Regions from separate parts of the Clostridium nitrophenolicum genome, predicted to be linked through region 1. Evidence: riboswitches for the same ligand, from Rfam matches in the RefSeq annotation. Region 1 holds a riboswitch; the other holds the start of a gene.
What was found. A riboswitch is a leader RNA that binds a small molecule or an ion and turns the genes downstream of it on or off. The one in region 1 is predicted to bind ZMP and ZTP.
Positions count from the first base shown of each region.

Region 2: another riboswitch for ZMP and ZTP. It lies ahead of ACZ5N4_RS22865 (hypothetical protein); the one in region 1 lies ahead of ACZ5N4_RS18150 (phosphoribosylaminoimidazolecarboxamide formyltransferase).

Region 1 covers NZ_AP042469.1:3,824,316-3,832,904, reverse strand. The annotation lists gene ACZ5N4_RS18180 (LGFP repeat-containing protein) at 1-1,092, opposite strand, end outside; gene ACZ5N4_RS18175 (LysM peptidoglycan-binding domain-containing protein) at 1,205-1,753, opposite strand; gene ACZ5N4_RS18170 (hypothetical protein) at 2,181-2,456, shown strand; gene ACZ5N4_RS18165 (LGFP repeat-containing protein) at 2,424-3,350, opposite strand; gene ACZ5N4_RS18160 (LGFP repeat-containing protein) at 3,414-3,869, opposite strand; gene ACZ5N4_RS18155 (tRNA dihydrouridine synthase) at 4,119-5,084, shown strand; ZMP/ZTP riboswitch at 5,198-5,279, shown strand; gene ACZ5N4_RS18150 (phosphoribosylaminoimidazolecarboxamide formyltransferase) at 5,331-6,506, shown strand; gene ACZ5N4_RS18145 (glycosyltransferase family 2 protein) at 6,860-7,828, shown strand; gene ACZ5N4_RS18140 (GtrA family protein) at 7,812-8,231, shown strand; gene ACZ5N4_RS18135 (glycosyltransferase family 39 protein) at 8,305-8,589, shown strand, end outside.
Region 2 covers NZ_AP042469.1:4,815,941-4,824,529, forward strand. The annotation lists gene ACZ5N4_RS22830 (NUDIX domain-containing protein) at 1-722, opposite strand, end outside; gene ACZ5N4_RS22835 (hypothetical protein) at 966-1,109, opposite strand; gene ACZ5N4_RS22840 (hypothetical protein) at 1,124-1,282, opposite strand; gene ACZ5N4_RS22845 (H-type small acid-soluble spore protein) at 1,295-1,495, opposite strand; gene ACZ5N4_RS22850 (hypothetical protein) at 1,536-1,670, opposite strand; gene ACZ5N4_RS22855 (CPC_1213 family protein) at 1,729-1,890, opposite strand; gene ACZ5N4_RS22860 (putative NPN-dependent ornithine cyclodeaminase) at 2,122-3,207, shown strand; ZMP/ZTP riboswitch at 3,391-3,473, shown strand; gene ACZ5N4_RS22865 (hypothetical protein) at 3,450-3,662, shown strand; gene ACZ5N4_RS22870 (DUF6483 family protein) at 3,977-4,636, shown strand; RNA gene ssrS (6S RNA) at 5,070-5,252, opposite strand; gene aspS (aspartate--tRNA ligase) at 5,329-7,116, opposite strand; gene hisS (histidine--tRNA ligase) at 7,146-8,399, opposite strand; gene ACZ5N4_RS22890 (coproporphyrinogen III oxidase) at 8,434-8,589, opposite strand, start outside.

The DNA of each region.
Region 1 (8,589 bases):
TTTTTTGTAACGGATACCACCAATAGTAGATTCTTTAGTACGAGTGGCCATAAGAACCAGTTCCTTAGTCTTAAGAGGCATAGTTACATTCCCGATTACATCGTCTCCCGTACCAAGCAGGCTGTTTATTCCATCTGTCACTGCTGGTACTACCGCCTCTAATACTGGCCCGGCAACTAATGCAACAGGACCAGTTAAATATGAAGCAAGTACTTCAGCTCCTTTTTCAACGCTTTTCTTAACTGCAGCATAATACTTTTTCGGATCTCCTTGATCGTGTTCCAGTAGAAGAAAGCTTATAGTTAAGCCATAGGGTTTTCCTCTGTAGAGTTCAATGTGATCAGGCACAGTTTCACGATTCACAACATCTTCGTAAAGTCTAGTTTGTACTGTTGAAGCCACTGTGGGTTCATCTGGATTTCCTGTAGCTGCCGTTACACCTATTATAGCATAATCATCGTCTGAACCTGGTCCGTCCGTCTCACCGAAGCAGTGAATGCCCTTATAGGTTAAAACAATTTGATCGAACTCTATAGGACCAGTATCTTGCCACCAATAGATTTCGCCCTTCTCAAAGTGGGCTACTCTTCCTTCACCGTATTTTAATTCTTCATCATCCTTGATAGGAGATCCCAGTCTGCTTCCAAAATGACCCATTTGAAAATACTTATTACTGGTATCGCCATAAAGCACATAAGCCGGTCCGTTTATCTTTTGTGTATAAATTGCACCTTTCTCATAGCGGATTCGATATGCATTACCAATGTCTTCTACCCCAGAGACAGCTTTACCTAACTTTTGCGGTGCAGCTTTCAAGGAAGTGTATTTTGCTTGAATTGTTTTTCTTACCGCTTTATCAATATCTAAAACTTCGGGTGGTTTATAAGGTTTACCAATGGGTTGTTCTGAAAGTGGTTTCTCAGGATTAAAATATTTAATTAATGGGTCGGGAAAACGAGTTTGATTTAAGTAGGGACAAACATAGAGTTCAGGATAACAGTAGGGACAATAAGATGAAGATTGTCTGTAATAGGGACAATAAAATGAAGAGTGTCCGTAATAAGGGGCAGGTCCATATGTTTCATGGTACATAAATTTATCTCCTTATCTAGAATTAAACTCCATAATATTATAGTATGTTTATCCATTAAAAAGGGTGCATCCTTATCTAATCTTCGAAAGGTTAAGGTAAACAAGACTATTTCTAGGTGCAAAGACTTCCTTGCAATACTACTTGTGGGGTTACTTGAGTAATTGAATTTGACGTTCTTACCTGTACAGGTACCCCACGGTATAATATAGGTTTAGCTAAAGTAATTGAGCGTGACCAAGTAGGAGACGTTTCCGGAGTAGGATACAGTATGAAGCCGAAACTACCAATTCCTGAGAAGGTAATAAATCCTTCATAGGCATCGAAGTTACCAAATTGAGAAGGATCAGGCAAGCCTGTTGCTAAAATACTGATTCCTTGTTCGCCAGCTGGTAATTGCCTAGATAATACTACGCCAAGTGCTGTGGCACTAACTGCAGGGGACAGAGTTCTTAACATAGTACAGCATGGTAGTGTAACAACTATAGGTACACATAGTATGTCTCCAGGAAAGATTAGTAATGGATTGGGAATGTGTGGATTGTTAGCAATGATAAGGCCTGTATCAACTCTTAAGCGCTGAGCAATTAAAAAAATGGTATCGCCTCTGCCAACAGTGTAATGGGTAAAGCCTCGTGGACAATGGCCAGGGACTCTTGCCAAAGATATCACCTCTATTTACATTATTTTAGGCATAAAGTACCAAATAAAGCTGTTACGATATTATATGTTAATGAAGGATGTTAGGTGTAACCTGCTGGGTTCTTCTTAAATGATTACCTACCTAAGTATACTCAAAAACAAATGTAGCAACTTTTTTTACTGTATCATACTATATATTGATTACTAATTTCAAAAGTGGAGGGTCTCAATCCATAGGCGGTTATCGCTATTTAGACTTGCCTCTACACTTCGTCTACAAAGGATATTCTGAGGATAGGATATCATCCTTTTGATGTGATCCAACATTTTTCCCAGAATTACTGAAAGACCTCTATATCCAAATTCCAATACTATGAAATTAAGGCTAAAGTATTGAAAGATGAACATGTTAATAGCATAATAAATAGATATAAGATATGAGATAATGATGGCAAGATTTGAAACCTTGATTAAAAGAATTAGTTATATAGAACCATACTCTGATACTTGCTACCAAGAGGTATTGGGACAAAAAATTCCTTACCCTTGTGTTGCCACTAGAACTAAAGTAATAGATATTTTTTTAGTGGTAACCTCCGAGGGATTTGTTTTTAGAAAAATAAATATAATAAGATTTATTATTGCTGCTACAGAGCTTACTTATAGTAAGCTCTGTAGTAATTTTACTGAACTATTGATTAAATACTGTTGTAGCTCCTGTTAATGAATTATACGTGATGTATCCGCCTTCAAAAGTTGCTAATCCAGCACCTGCTTCTCCAAGTATGGAAGCCTCATCTGCAATAGGAAATCCAAGCTTACCACCCGTTCCACCCTGTTTTAAATATTCCGGGATGATATGTGAATGTATTGCATAAGGCCCCAAATAAGGAGGCTTGAAATAAATAGTTCCACCTTGAAAATTGGAAAACAAACCTTTTCCGTCCGAAGTTTTACTTATCCCAAAAATTGGGTATCCAAGAAAACTTCCTTCTGCTCCTAGATCAAGATATTTTTTAAGGATAGGACCATATAATTCCCATGCACCGGTACCGGTTCTAGGTGACCAGTAAATATACCCCTGTTGGAACTTATTATATCTACCTTCTTTATCTAATGTTGGAGTTTCATCTGTTTCAGGAAAGCCTAATATTCCTTTTTCTTCCCCTAACTGCTTATATCTCTCTAGAATAGCTCCATGAACTTCACGAGCTCCTATTGTTGCAGTATAATAAATGTTAGCATTTTGGAACATAGCAGTGGAACCAACAGTACTTGGTATTATATCAGTAAGTGGGTATCCAAAGAAGCTTAATCCTCCCATCATTGACCATTTATCATAAATTGGACCCCAAATTGCATGAGCTGTAGTATCTGGCGACCATACAATGATACCTTTTTTATATCTGCGACTTTTTCCTTTTCTATCTGGAGTTGGCTTCTCGCCTTCAATAGGAGATCCTAATGGACTTGCAGCGCCTCCCATTAGGGCATATTTTTGATCTATTGGCGAAACCCTATATAGATCTGCTCTCATTTGTAAAGGACATGACTGAATGAAAGGACATGTTTCGTCTCTTGGCACTCCATCAACAAAAGGGCAATAGCGTATGAACATTAGTTTATAGCTCCTTTATAAAATTAATCAATCAATATATATTATTCAGCAAATTTCATTAGGTTACTTCCGGGGATTTAATCTTCTTATATTGTAACTTACTGAAATTCCTTTACTTGGATCATAGATGATGTTTCCACCTTGAAAATTGCTTATTACACCACCTGATACCCCAACTAAAGCAGCCTGATCTGTAATAGGAAATCCAAGCATACTTTTTGTCTCTCCCTGCTTTTCATATTCTCGAAGGATAGCTCCATGTACCTCATGAGCTCCGTAAGCAGGTGACCAATAAATATTTCCACATTTAAAACGCCTATAACGGCCTATACCATCAGGAGTTGGCTGCTCAGGCTCAATAGGAGGTCCTAATGGACTCTGATTACCTCCCAATTCACCATACTTTGTATCTATAGGCGAAACCCTATATGAATCTATTGTCCTTTCAAAATCATTTAACTCCGGGAAAGGATATGTTTCTAAGTTTGAATAATTAAGGTAAAGATATCTTATGAACATTATATATATCTCCTCTTAAAATTAATCAATTTATATTATTCTGTAAATTTAATTAGGTTACTACCAGCCGAGAAATTTGTTTTTCAATAGATTCTTAGACTACATAAAGGTTATTTCTGAATAACCAAAGCGCGGCATGAAACCTTACGTCTTTGTACCAGCAACTTGAACATAATCATAAATATTAAGTAGATAAGAAAAAAGAAGGCTGATATAATGTTTTTAGAATATTTATAAAGGAGTTATTAAATGAAATACTATTTAGCACCAATGGAAGGAATTACGGGATACATATATAGAAATTCTTATGAAAAATTTTTTAGTAATATTGATAAATACTTTACACCTTTTATTATTCCAAATAAAAGTACAAGCCTTAAAACTAAAGAATTAAGAGATATTTTGCCTGAAAATAATAAAGGAATGAATATAGTGCCTCAAATACTTACTAACGATTCAGAAGGTTTTATTACTACTTCTACAAAATTACAACAATTAGGTTATAACGAAGTTAATTTAAATTTAGGCTGTCCTTCTGGAACGGTTGTTTCAAAAAATAGAGGATCAGGATTTCTGGCCAAAAGAGAAGAACTGGATATGTTTTTAGATGAAATATTTAAAATAGATGATATGAAAATTTCTATAAAAACTAGAATAGGAAAAGATAGTCCAGAAGAATTTTATGAGTTAATAAAAATTTATAATAAATATCCTATAGAAGAATTAATTATTCATCCTAGAACACAAAAAGATTTTTATGGAAATAAACCTAATTTAGAGGTGTTTAAAGATGCATTATCTTTAAGTACTAATCCAGTATGTTATAATGGTGATATTTTTACTGTTGAAGATCATGATAAATTAATTAAAGCTTTTCCAGAGCTAAAAACAGTTATGTTTGGGAGAGGTATACTAGCCAATCCGGGGTTAATGGATTCCATAAAAAATAATACTAATTTAGATAAAAAAGTTTTAAAAGATTTTCATGATGAAATTTTAAATACATACATAGAAGTATATAATGAAGAGAAAAATGCAATGTTTAGAATGAAAGAACTATGGGGTTATATGATTTACATTTTCTCAGATAATAAAAAATATGTTAAAAAAATAAAGAAGTCACAAAAGTTAAGTGATTATAATGCAGCTGTGTTAAGTTTATTTGCAGAACAGGAAATCATAGAAGGGGCTGGATTATTTTACAATCAATATTAAATTATATAGTGTAATTATGTTTTACTTAAATTGTCCAAAGGATAAGGAGACAGAGACTCTTTTATTATTGACTACACTATATCTATAAGATATACTTAAATAAAAAAGAATAAAAAGGATCATGTAACTGGCGGAAATGGAGTTCACCATAGGGAGCATGATTGAAGAAGAATATCGACCGCCTGGGTAAATATGAATTTATCCAGGCGGTTTTTTTGTTTTAATTTATTTTTGGAGGTTGTTTTTATGAAAGATTTTGAAATTGTACTTAAGTATGGATGTAATCCTCATCAAAAGCCAGCTAGAGTTTATACAAAAGGCGAAAAATTACCTTTTAAAATTTTAAACGGAAATCCAGGTTATATCAATTTTATGGATGCTTTTAACTCATGGCAGTTAGTAAAGGAATTAAAACAAGCAACGAAGCTTCCAGCTGCAGCATCTTTTAAGCATGTAAGTCCAGCAGGTGCTGCAGTAGGAGTGCCTTTAAGCAATGTATTGAAAAAGTCATATTTTGTTGAGGACATAGAGTTAACTTCTGTCGCTGCTGCTTATGCAAGGGCAAGGGGGGCAGATAGAATGTCTTCCTTTGGTGATTGGGCGGCAATAAGCGATGTTGTTGATTTACCTACTGCTACAATTTTGAGTAGATCTGTTTCAGATGGAATAATTGCAGCAGGATATACAGATGAAGCTCTAGAGCTTTTGAAGAAGAAGAAAAAAGGTGACTATTGTATAATCCAAATGGATTGGGATTACGAACCAGAAGAGATAGAAACAAGAAAAATTTATGGAATAACCTTTGAACAGAAGAGAAATGACATTTTAGCAAATAAAGATATGCTTAATAACATAGTAACTAATAATAAAAATATTACAGAGGAAGCGAGACGAGATTTGCTTATATCAATGATTACGTTAAAGTATACTCAGTCTAATTCTGTTTGTTTTGTATTAGATGGACAAGTAATTGGTGTCGGTGCAGGACAGCAGTCCCGTATACATTGTACAAGATTAGCTGGATCAAAGGCAGATATTTGGTACTTGAGACAGCATCCTGCTGTGCTTAACCTACCATTTAAAGAAGGTATTTCAACGCCAGAGAGAGACAATGCTATAGATCAATACCTTAGAGATGATATTACTCCAATGGAAATGAAAGAATGGGGAAATGTATTTAAAGAAATACCTAATAGATTGACGAAGGAAGAAAAGGCAGAATGGTTATCCAATTTAACTGGAGTTTCATTGGGGTCAGATGCATTTTTTCCATTTAGAGATAACATTGACAGAGCAGCTCAAAGTGGAGTAAAATACATTGTTCAACCTGGTGGATCAGTAAGAGACGATATAGTAATAGATGCATGTAATGAATATGATATTGCTATGGTTTATTCTGGACTAAGGCTATTCCATCATTAAAATCAAAGACTTTAAGAATTATAAACAGAATTCTAAGCTTCAGGTGGAGTTTTAACTCCATCTGAAGCTTAGAAGTCGTTATCCAGGGACATAGCCGCTCTTTACTCCCACTTGAAGAAGATGGGAGTATTAGAGCGGGTAAGTCATCGGATAAATTATTGCTTTAAACTGCTAGTAAATACTATTTACCGGCAGTTTTTATGTGCAAAAAATTAACAGTAAGAATATGAAAATGTAGTTAAGTTGTGATTTTGCTGTAAAGAAACTGTAACAATTCAAGACTAAAATACAAATATAAGTTTGATACTGAAAGGCAGTATTGAGTGTAAATATAAGTAATTGAGGTGAGGTAAATGAGTAATAGCACAGTTTATTCCGTAATAGTGCCTTTGTATAATGAGGAACTTGTTATCGGTGAAAGCTATAAAAGATTAAAAAAGGTTATGGATTGTGCTGAAGATAATTATGAAATTATATTTGTAAATGATGGAAGTAAGGATAAGACAAGAGATAAAGTAGAAGAAATATGCAAAAACGATGAAAAAATAAAACTTATTAATTTTTCTCGAAACTTTGGACATCAAGCCGCCATAACAGCAGGAATGGATTTAGCTTTAGGAGATGCAGTTATTGTAATAGATGCTGATCTTCAAGATCCGCCAGAAGTCATTCTTAAAATGATTGAAGAGTGGAAGAAAGGCTATGAGGTTGTTTATGGTAAAAGAATAAAAAGGGAAGGAGAGACACTTTTTAAAAAAATTACTGCTAAATTATTTTATAGAGTACTAAAAAGTATGACTACAGTTAACATTCCAGTGGACACAGGAGATTTTAGGCTCATAGATCGAAAGGTATGTGATGCTCTAATAGCACTTCCTGAAAAAAATAGATACGTGAGAGGACTTGTAAGTTGGGTTGGGTATAAGCAAACCTCTGTGGAATTTGTTAGACAAGAAAGATTTGCAGGTGAAACTAAATACCCTTTTAAAAAAATGATGAAGCTGGCTTTTGATGGTATAACGTCATTTTCTTACAAACCACTAGTGATTGCTGGGTATTTTGGAGGATTAACTTTCTTAATAGGAGTAATTGCAACTATTGTTGTTATTATAAAAGACATGATTAATAGGGCAGAGGTAATCAACTTTGGATTAATTTTAGCGATGAATGTAATGATGTTTGGCATGACTCTTGGAAGTATAGGTATAATGGGGCAATATATTGGAAGAATTTTTGATGAAAGTAAAGGAAGGCCCATTTATATAATTGACAGCACTATAAATTATAAGAGAGTTGATAAGAAATATGAAGTTAGTAATTAGAGTAACCAATTATGTTTTAAATGGAAAATTCAAAAACTTAAGTCGTTTTTCTATTATTGGAGTATTAAATACTCTTATGGATTTTGCTGTATTTACAATATTTCATAGTTTGTTCGAAGTAAATTATGCAATATGCCAGATAGTAGGATATAGCTTTGGAGTTATAAATAGCTTTGTATTTAACAAGAATTGGACATTTGGAGATAGAAATGCAAATAAGAAGACAGCTCGTGAATTATTTCAATTTATTGTAATTAATTTAATTTCACTGGCAGTTACAATAATATTTATGAAACTTTTAATAAAAAACTCTGGCATTAATGTGTATGCAGCAAAAATAATTGTAACATTTATAGCTCAAATAACAAATTTTCTTGGATATAAGTTATGGGTATTCAAATAGGTAGGTATTGAATTTTATAGAGGTTATTTAAAATTGGATAAATAAAGGAAACTTTATAAGGGAGGCGATAAAAATGAAAAAAGTAAAATTCACAAAAGAAACTTTAGGATTGTCACTGATTTTAATATTATCTGCAATATTAAATTTTGCAAATATAAGTATAGAGGGATATGCAAATGGGTATTATGCTGCTGGTGTAAAGAGCATGCTCATGAGTTTTAAAAATTTCTTTTTTGTGTCCTTTGACCCAGCTGGATTTGTAACTATTGACAAACCGCCAGTAGGATTTTGGATACAAACTATATCAGCTAAAATATTTGGCTTTAGTGGGTGGAGTATACTTTTACCACAGGCTCTT
Region 2 (8,589 bases), 990 kb from region 1:
GGTAATTCATCACATTTAAACCATTTTCCTCCGCATTCTACATCAACATTATAATCATCAGATATCTCAATGTAAATTACATCTGTTTTATATAAAATTCCATTGCTTTCACTTAAAAAAAACCCTATATCATTTGCTAATTTGTTGTTAAGATTTTTAGTATATTTCGATATAAATTGATTTTTTTGAGAAGGTAACTTAAATTGTTGATTTTTTTCGTTATAAAATAATAAACAATACTTAGTTTTGTTTGCTATTTTGCATATAAAAAATTCCTTTTTTTTAATAAACTTATCCGAATTCATAATATTTCTTAATGGAGCTATATCATTATAAGTTATTCTCTCTAAATCACTATCATCATAAAAATCTTTCCACTTAATATCCACTAATCTATAATATTGTTTTAGCTCTGGTTCTGGTTCATATCCAAGCTTAGCCTTTCCCTCAGTAGGATATGCTAAAAAAGTCACTACTCGGTTATACATAGAAGTTTTTATTTGAGGCACCCCTTCTATTTTTATAGGTAAGAGTTTAACCTTTAATCCAGTTTCTTCATATGCCTCTCTTATTGCAGCTTCTTCATCAGTTTCACCAAGCTCCCTTCCCCCTCCAGGAACTCCCCAAAAGTATAAATCTCTTTTTATATCATGATGCTTTAGTAAAATATACTTTCCATTTTCTACAATAAAAATTTGAACTCTTGTATCTCTTTTAAGCATTTCATTCACCGCCTCGTAAGCTTATTCTATAACTCGAAACTATTCTGTTATATTTATTATACAATATTCTTCAAGGTTTATATCATAAATTTACATAAATAGGATTCTAAGCTCTATATTAATAAAAAGTGTTAAACTTAAACTATTTGCCGGTAAATCAACTAGAAAGTTAACTTTCGACCAAGTAACCCTATATAAATTAAAGGCTAATGAATTTATAGTTCATCAGCCTTTAATTATAATTTAAAAGTGTTTTGTTATATCCTTCTGTACTCTTTTTATATCCTTTTCTCTTAGATGTGTTTCCTCTCTAATTTTATCTCCAGTCTCTCCATCTAAAAGCATCTCTCTAGCTCTCTCCTTTAGGTTATCTACTTTATCACTCATAGCTAGACCTCCTTTTATCTGTTACCATTCATTTTATCCTTAGCCTTTATTACATCCTGTTCATTAAGCTCAGTTATTTCTTTTATTTCTCCCATGCCCATTCCTTTGTCAAGCAAATCTTTAGCTGTTTCCATTGCTTCTTCATGATGCCCTTTATTTCTCCATCTTCCCATAAATAAACACCTCTATCTATCTATATTAATTATTTTCCTTGTATCTACCAAATCATCTACTGGAACATAAACGTTTTCTCGCATATCCAAAATTCTAATCTTAACTCTCCCGGTTTTATCATCTACACCATCAAGCCATACTGAATGACGATTATACAGTACTTCTATATTCTCCGGTGAGCTCATTATTTCTTTAACTCTTTCTATATCCATAATAAATTACCTCCACCTTTTGCAAATATATCCAAACAGTTTAATCTGCACTCCAATTTTCCTTAGTATTTTTCCCATTTTTATGCTCTGCCTTATATTTTGCACTTCTTGAATGATATTTCGCACTATTAGGGTCATCTGACCACTTTTTAGGTTGCTTGTTTCTATTTTCCATAAAAACTCTCCTTTTACTCATTATTTATATAAAAATTATATTTCTGTATAATAAATTACTACTCTTCATCTAATCTTACTAATGAGTCCAAATGTTTTTCCGATTGTGTGCCAAACTTTGCTCTTGAACTTTCATCTTGTGGACTGTGATCTATATGTTTTTTTCTAAATCTTCCATCTTCTTTTTTATTATTATTTGTGTACTTCATTTTGTTTTGCATACACATCTCTCCTTTCTAGTACTAGCTTTTCCTCTATGGTTGTTTTTATGCTTAAAGAATAAACCTTCAAGTATAGTTAAAGAATATAATTATATTGGTCATATGTATTAACATTTTATATATTTTATATATTTTATATTTACTACTAAACAGTACTTTGATAAAATTTTATCTACTAGATACTATATTAAATAAGTTAAACACTTAAATTTTTTATATGGAGGTACTTTTATGAGCTTTAAATTACCTGAATATCATTCACCAAATTTTGCAAAAGAACCTTTTATATCAGCTCCTAACGTTAAAACTGAAAGAGTTACATTAAAAGGAATAGCTCCTGATAACTATCACGCAACATCAATATATCCTGAATACTTTAAGATAGATGAAGAGTGGATTCTTGCTTCTGAGAGCCGCATGGATTGTGTTGTAGTTGTTAACGAAAATAAAAAATTAGATATTAAAGAATTTAGGAATTTAAATGTTGGAGACAATGTTGTTATAGGTAGAAGAGAAAATGCTGAAGATGGAATATTTGTATATGTTGATGGTTTTAAACATGATTCAGCCGAAGAACAGTCTTTTGCATTTAGATCTGGCAGAACAAGAGAGAGTTCATATTCAAAGGATTATGATAGTTTGTATGAACTATTAAAATATGAAAAGGATAACGGATACATATTATGGGTTTTAGGACCTGCAGTTATATTTGACCATGATTCAAAAAATGCTATGTCTCAATTAATAGATAATGGTTATGTTGACGCCATTTTTGCAGGAAATGCATTGGCAACACACGATTTAGAAGGTTCAGTATTAAAAACTGCTTTGGGCCAGGACATCTATACACAATATTCAGTTTTCAATGGTCATTATAATCATATCGATATTATTAATAGAGCTAGACGTGCAGGTTCATTAGAAAAATTCGTTGAAAGTGAAAATATTACAGATGGAGTAGTTTATACCTGTATAAAAAACAATATTCCTCTGGTATTAGCTGGCTCAATAAGGGATGATGGGCCTTTGCCTCCTGTCATTGCAAATGTTTATGATGCCCAAGATGCCATGAGGATTCACTGTAAAAAGGCTACCACTGTTATCTGTCTTGCAACACAACTTCACACTATAGCTACAGGAAATATGACACCAATGTATAAAGTTGAAAATGGCAAAATAAGACCAGTTTATATATATACTGTAGATATATCAGAATTTGGAGTAAATAAACTTAGAGATAGAGGAAGTTTGGAAGTAACTTCAGTTGTTACCAATGTTCAAGATTTCCTCGTTAATATAGCTAATAATTTAGTTTAAAGAAAAATAGATTTTAGAGCAATTGAAATATTTAACTCTAAAATCTATTTTTTGTTTAAATTGAATTTTTTAGATTTAGTAATTGACATAAATTAAATTATTGGTTACTATTATAATATAATTAAAAAAAGTCAAAAAATTTTTAACTTAAGTTGCAATATTTAGTATTTATATTATCTTTATAATTAGTCACATTACTGGCGGAAGTGGAGTTTACCATGGGGAGTGTGATTTGTAAAAAAATGCCGACTGCCTGGGCAAAATGTCCAGGTGGTATTACGCTTTTTGATGCCTTCTATACTACTAGTAAACTATTTTTAATAAGAGTTTCAGAATATGCTGTTCACTTCAATAGATTAACTAAAGAACAACAAAAAGAAGTTATAAGCAGAACTTTCCACGAAAAAAATTTAGCCCAAAAATTAAACTTTCCAATCCCCTTCCGGAAAGTTTAATTTAACCTAATAAAACCTAAAACCTAAAAATACATCCTTAAGCTACTTTGTTTAAGGGTGTATTTTTAATTTTAATAATTGGATGTCTGCTTATATGAATTATTATCCACTTGATATATAATAATAGTGATATAAAATGCAACTTTGGGATGTTAAAGTCCTAAATGGACTTTAATGGGTAATTTTGCTAGGTAAAAGTTCTAAATGAACTTTTACGGGTAACTTGTGAGCGGAAGCGAAAATATTAAGTTACCCAGTACCCGAAGGGAAACAAGCAAAATTACCCAGTGTTCCGACTAAAAGGAGGATTCAATATGTTAAAATCAAGTCTTACATCTGAACTGGTTAAGAAGTTTACTAAAGCCTTGGAAAAAATATTAGAGTATAAAAATAATGATAAGAATGAAGAAGCACTTTCCGTAATTGATGACACTTTTAAGGAAATATTCAGACTTAGTTCTAAGTTTTTCAGTTCTTTTTCAGACGAAAACTTAATGGATATGATTAAAACTGATGGAACATTAAATGCAGATAAGTGTATAATGATGGCAAAACTTTTGGAGGAAGAGGGAGAAATCTATGAATCTCAAGGTAACCATAATGAAGCCTTTTATTTAGATTTAAAAGCTTTAAATTTATTATTAGAAGCATACATAAATAAGGATAACAATTGTGATCTTCAAAGCTACTTTTCAGATATAGATTTAATAATAGAAAAGATATCAGATTATAAATTACCAATTTCACTTGAAAATAAAATATTAGATTATTATATTAAAATTGATAAGTATGATAAAGCAGAAGATATGCTTTATGATATTCTTAAACACAATAATTTTGATGAAGATTCTATAAAAAAAGGAATTGCTTTTTATGAGCTTTTACTTACAAAAGACGATGAATCTTTAGATAATAGCAACCTTCCTAGAGAAGAAATAAACGACTCTTTACAACAGCTAAAAAGAAAGCTATAGTGAAATTCACTAGAAAGTTAACTTATACATAGGGATATGTCTCCAAAGCTGAAGTAGATTTAAAAACTTTGTGCCAGTCTTAGTGAAGGGTTTTAAGACAACCTAAGAACTTTAGAATTGTTTGAGCACAGCGAGTTCTCGAAAGTTCTTAGGTTGTCTTGAAACACGCACTCTGTGTAAGCGATTATCACCAAATCAAAGATTTGGGATATCTGCTTAAGCTTTAGATTGGCTAAAAGTTTCTAACGTGCTGAAGCTTGGAAACATATACCGACGTATAAGTTAACTTTCGGTCAAGTAACCCTATACTTCAGTTACTTTTTGTTGTTTTCCTCTGAATGTTATAAACGAGCCTATCAAAATGAATGCTGATAACATAATATATAAATATTCTTTTTTCATAACATATTCCCCCGGTCATAAAAAAACAAAATAAAACCCCACCACGCCGTATCCTGAGCTATGTTTGAACCCGCTCTCGCAGGTGGGCATCTCCTTTTTACTTCTTGTTCTCAGGGAAAACTGCCTGAGCATCACATTCCACAAAAAGAGTCCGATTCCCATTTCAACATTGTTGGGTCAATATAAACTCATTCTACGCACATGGTAGGAACTTTTACATTAATTATATATTTCCTTTGAGAATATTATATCATATTTTTCAGAATTTATCTACAATTCATTCAGTTAAACTATTCATTTTTTTCTTCTATTATGCCTATTCCTAGATCTTTTAATTGTCCTTCATCTACAACATTAGGCGCTTCAGTTAAAGGACAGAATGCATTTTGGTTCTTAGGGAATGCTATAACATCCTTTATGTTGTCTGTGCCAGCAAGGAACATAACCATTCTGTCAAAACCATAAGCAAGACCGCCATGTGGTGGTGGACCAAACTTAAATGCATCTAATAAGAATCCAAACTTTTCTTGAGCCGCTTCTTTTGAATGACCTATAACATTAAACATTTTTTCTTGAAGCTTTGTATCATGTATTCTGATACTTCCTCCTCCAAGCTCCTCACCATTTAAAACTATATCATAAGCTTTAGCTCTTACCCTTGCTAAATCAGTATCTAAATATTGAATATCCTCATCTATTGGCATAGTGAATGGATGATGTTCCGCCTGGAATCTTCCTTCTTCTTCATTATATGAGAAAAGAGGGAACTCTGTTATCCATACAAATCTAAACTCTTTATTATTTTCAAGAATTCCTAGTTCCTTTGCCATATGAAGTCTTAAAGCACCAAGACTTTGGAAAACTGTACTATTTTTATCTGCAACTATTAATATTAAATCCCCAACTTTAGCATCTATGGAATTTAAAATATTTTTAGCTTGCTCTTCTGTTAAAAATTTACTTATAGATGACTTAATTTCATCTTCTTTATAAGCTATCCATGCTAATCCCTTAGCTCCATATGTTTTTACAAATTCAACCAACTTGTCAATTTGCTTTCTTCCCATACCTGCACTGTTTCCAGCCTTTATAGCTCTTACTGATCCACCATTTACGATTGCATCCTGGAATACTTTAAAGTCTACATCTTTCACAGCTTCAGTTATGTCGTTTATTTCCATTCCAAATCTCAAATCTGGTTTATCTGAACCATACTTCTCCATAGCTATCTTATATGGCATTCTTTCTATTGGAAGTTTAACCTCTACTCCTAGAATATCCTTAAAAACTCTTTGAATTAGTCTCTCATTCAATTCCATAACATCATCTTGTTCAACAAAGGATAACTCCATGTCTATTTGAGTAAACTCTGGTTGTCTATTAGCTCTTAAATCTTCATCTCTAAAGCATTTTGCTATTTGGAAGTATCTATCATAGCCTGACACCATTAACAGCTGCTTAAATAGCTGTGGAGACTGTGGAAGAGCATAAAACATTCCTGGATAGTTTCTACTTGGCACAAGATAGTCTCTTGCTCCCTCTGGCGTACTCTTTGTAAGTATAGGAGTTTCCATTTCTAAAAATCCATTCTCGTCTAAGAAATCTCTTACCACTTTAGCTGCCTTATGTCTTGTCATAAGAATTCTCTGCATATCTGGTCTTCTTAAATCTAAATATCTATATTTTAATCTAACATTTTCACCAGCATCTAGATCTTCTTTTATGTATATAGGTGGTGTTTCTGATTCTGATAATATCTTTATGGACTCACCCTTTAATTCAACCATTCCTGTAGGAATCTCTGTGTTTGGAGATTCTCTTTTAACTAAAGTTCCTGTAACAGCTATGCAGTATTCTGATCTTAATGAATCAGCTTTTTCAAAAGCATCCTTGTTTATTTCCTCTCCAAATACTACTTGAAGAATTCCTGTTCTATCTCTTAAATCTACAAATATAAGTCCTCCAAGATTTCTTCTTCTTTGAACCCATCCCATAACAGTAAATTGATTATCTACATGGGATTCTCTTAATTGTCCACACATAATCGTTCTTTTAAGTCCTCTTAATGCTTCTCCCATTTTTTATTCCTCCAAATTCATAATTGATTTTAGTTGTTATTTATAAGCTCTACTATAGCATTTAAGTCATTAAGGTTTACTTCAATTTGCTCACCGTCAACCATTCTTTTAAACTTTGCCATTCCTGATTGTAATTCATCATCACCGAGAATCACAGAAAATTTAGCTTCTATTTTATTTGCATATTTCATTTCAGCCTTCACTTTTCTGTTCATGTGGTCACACTCACATTTGACGCCCTTTTCTCTTAAAGAATTAACAAATCTTAAAGCTTCTATTTTAGCATCCACGCCTACTGCACCTACATATAGTTCGATGTAAGAATCTTTTGGTATTTCAATTCCATGCTCTTCAAGGGTTAGAAGAGTTCTTTCTATTCCCATACCAAATCCCATTGCAGGCATAGATGGACCTCCTACTTCTTCTATAAGATAGTCGTACCTTCCACCACCACAGACAGTAATGTTCTTATCTATTATTTCAAATACAGTTTTACTATAATAGTCTAATCCTCTTACTATATGTGGGTCTATTTTAAACTCTATTCCTAATACCTTTAGATACTTTTGCAGACTTTCAAAGTGCTCATTACATTCATCACACAAATAATCTAGGATAATTGGAGCACCCTCTACTATTTCCTTGCAATTTTCAACTTTACAATCAAGTATTCTCATAGGGTTTTTATCAAATCTTGTTTCACAAGTCTTACAAAGATTATGTAAGTTATCCTTAAGAAAGGCTTTCAAAGCATCATTGTACTTCTTTCTGCAATTCGGACATCCTATGCTGTTTATGTTAAGGGTTAGTCCCTCTACTCCTAGCTCCTTATAAACTCTCATGGCAAGGCTTATAACTTCTGCATCTGCTGAGGCCTCTTGTGCACCAAATACCTCTATACCAAATTGGTGATGTTCTCTAAGCCTTCCCTTTTGAACATTCTCATATCTTAATACTGGAGTAAAATAATAAAGCTTCGTTGGTTGTGCTTCGTTATATAAGCTGCTTTCTACAAAGGCTCTCACCGCTGGTGACGTTCCTTCCGGCTTAAGTGTTATACTTCTATCAGCTTTATCATTAAAAGTATACATTTCTTTCTGAACAACATCTGTAGTTTCACCTACTCCCCTTTCAAAAAGCTCCGTATACTCAAAAACTGGAGTTCTAATTTCTCTATATCCATAGGATGCTGCAATGTTTTTAAATTTTTCTTCTAGGTAATGCCACTTATATGAGTCTCCAGGCAATACATCTTTAGTCCCCTTCGGTGCCTGTATAATCATCTTATCTCCTCCTCCGTCTCTGCAGCTAAAGATATTATCTATAAAGAGTATCCAAAAGATTTAGTTTTTTTTCTACCATTTCTTCTACTCTATTTATATATTCTCTAACATCTTTAACATTAGCGTGTCTCTCTATTCTATTTTCATCTAAAAATACGACTTTAGTTACTGCATCAGCTCCGCAAGCTAT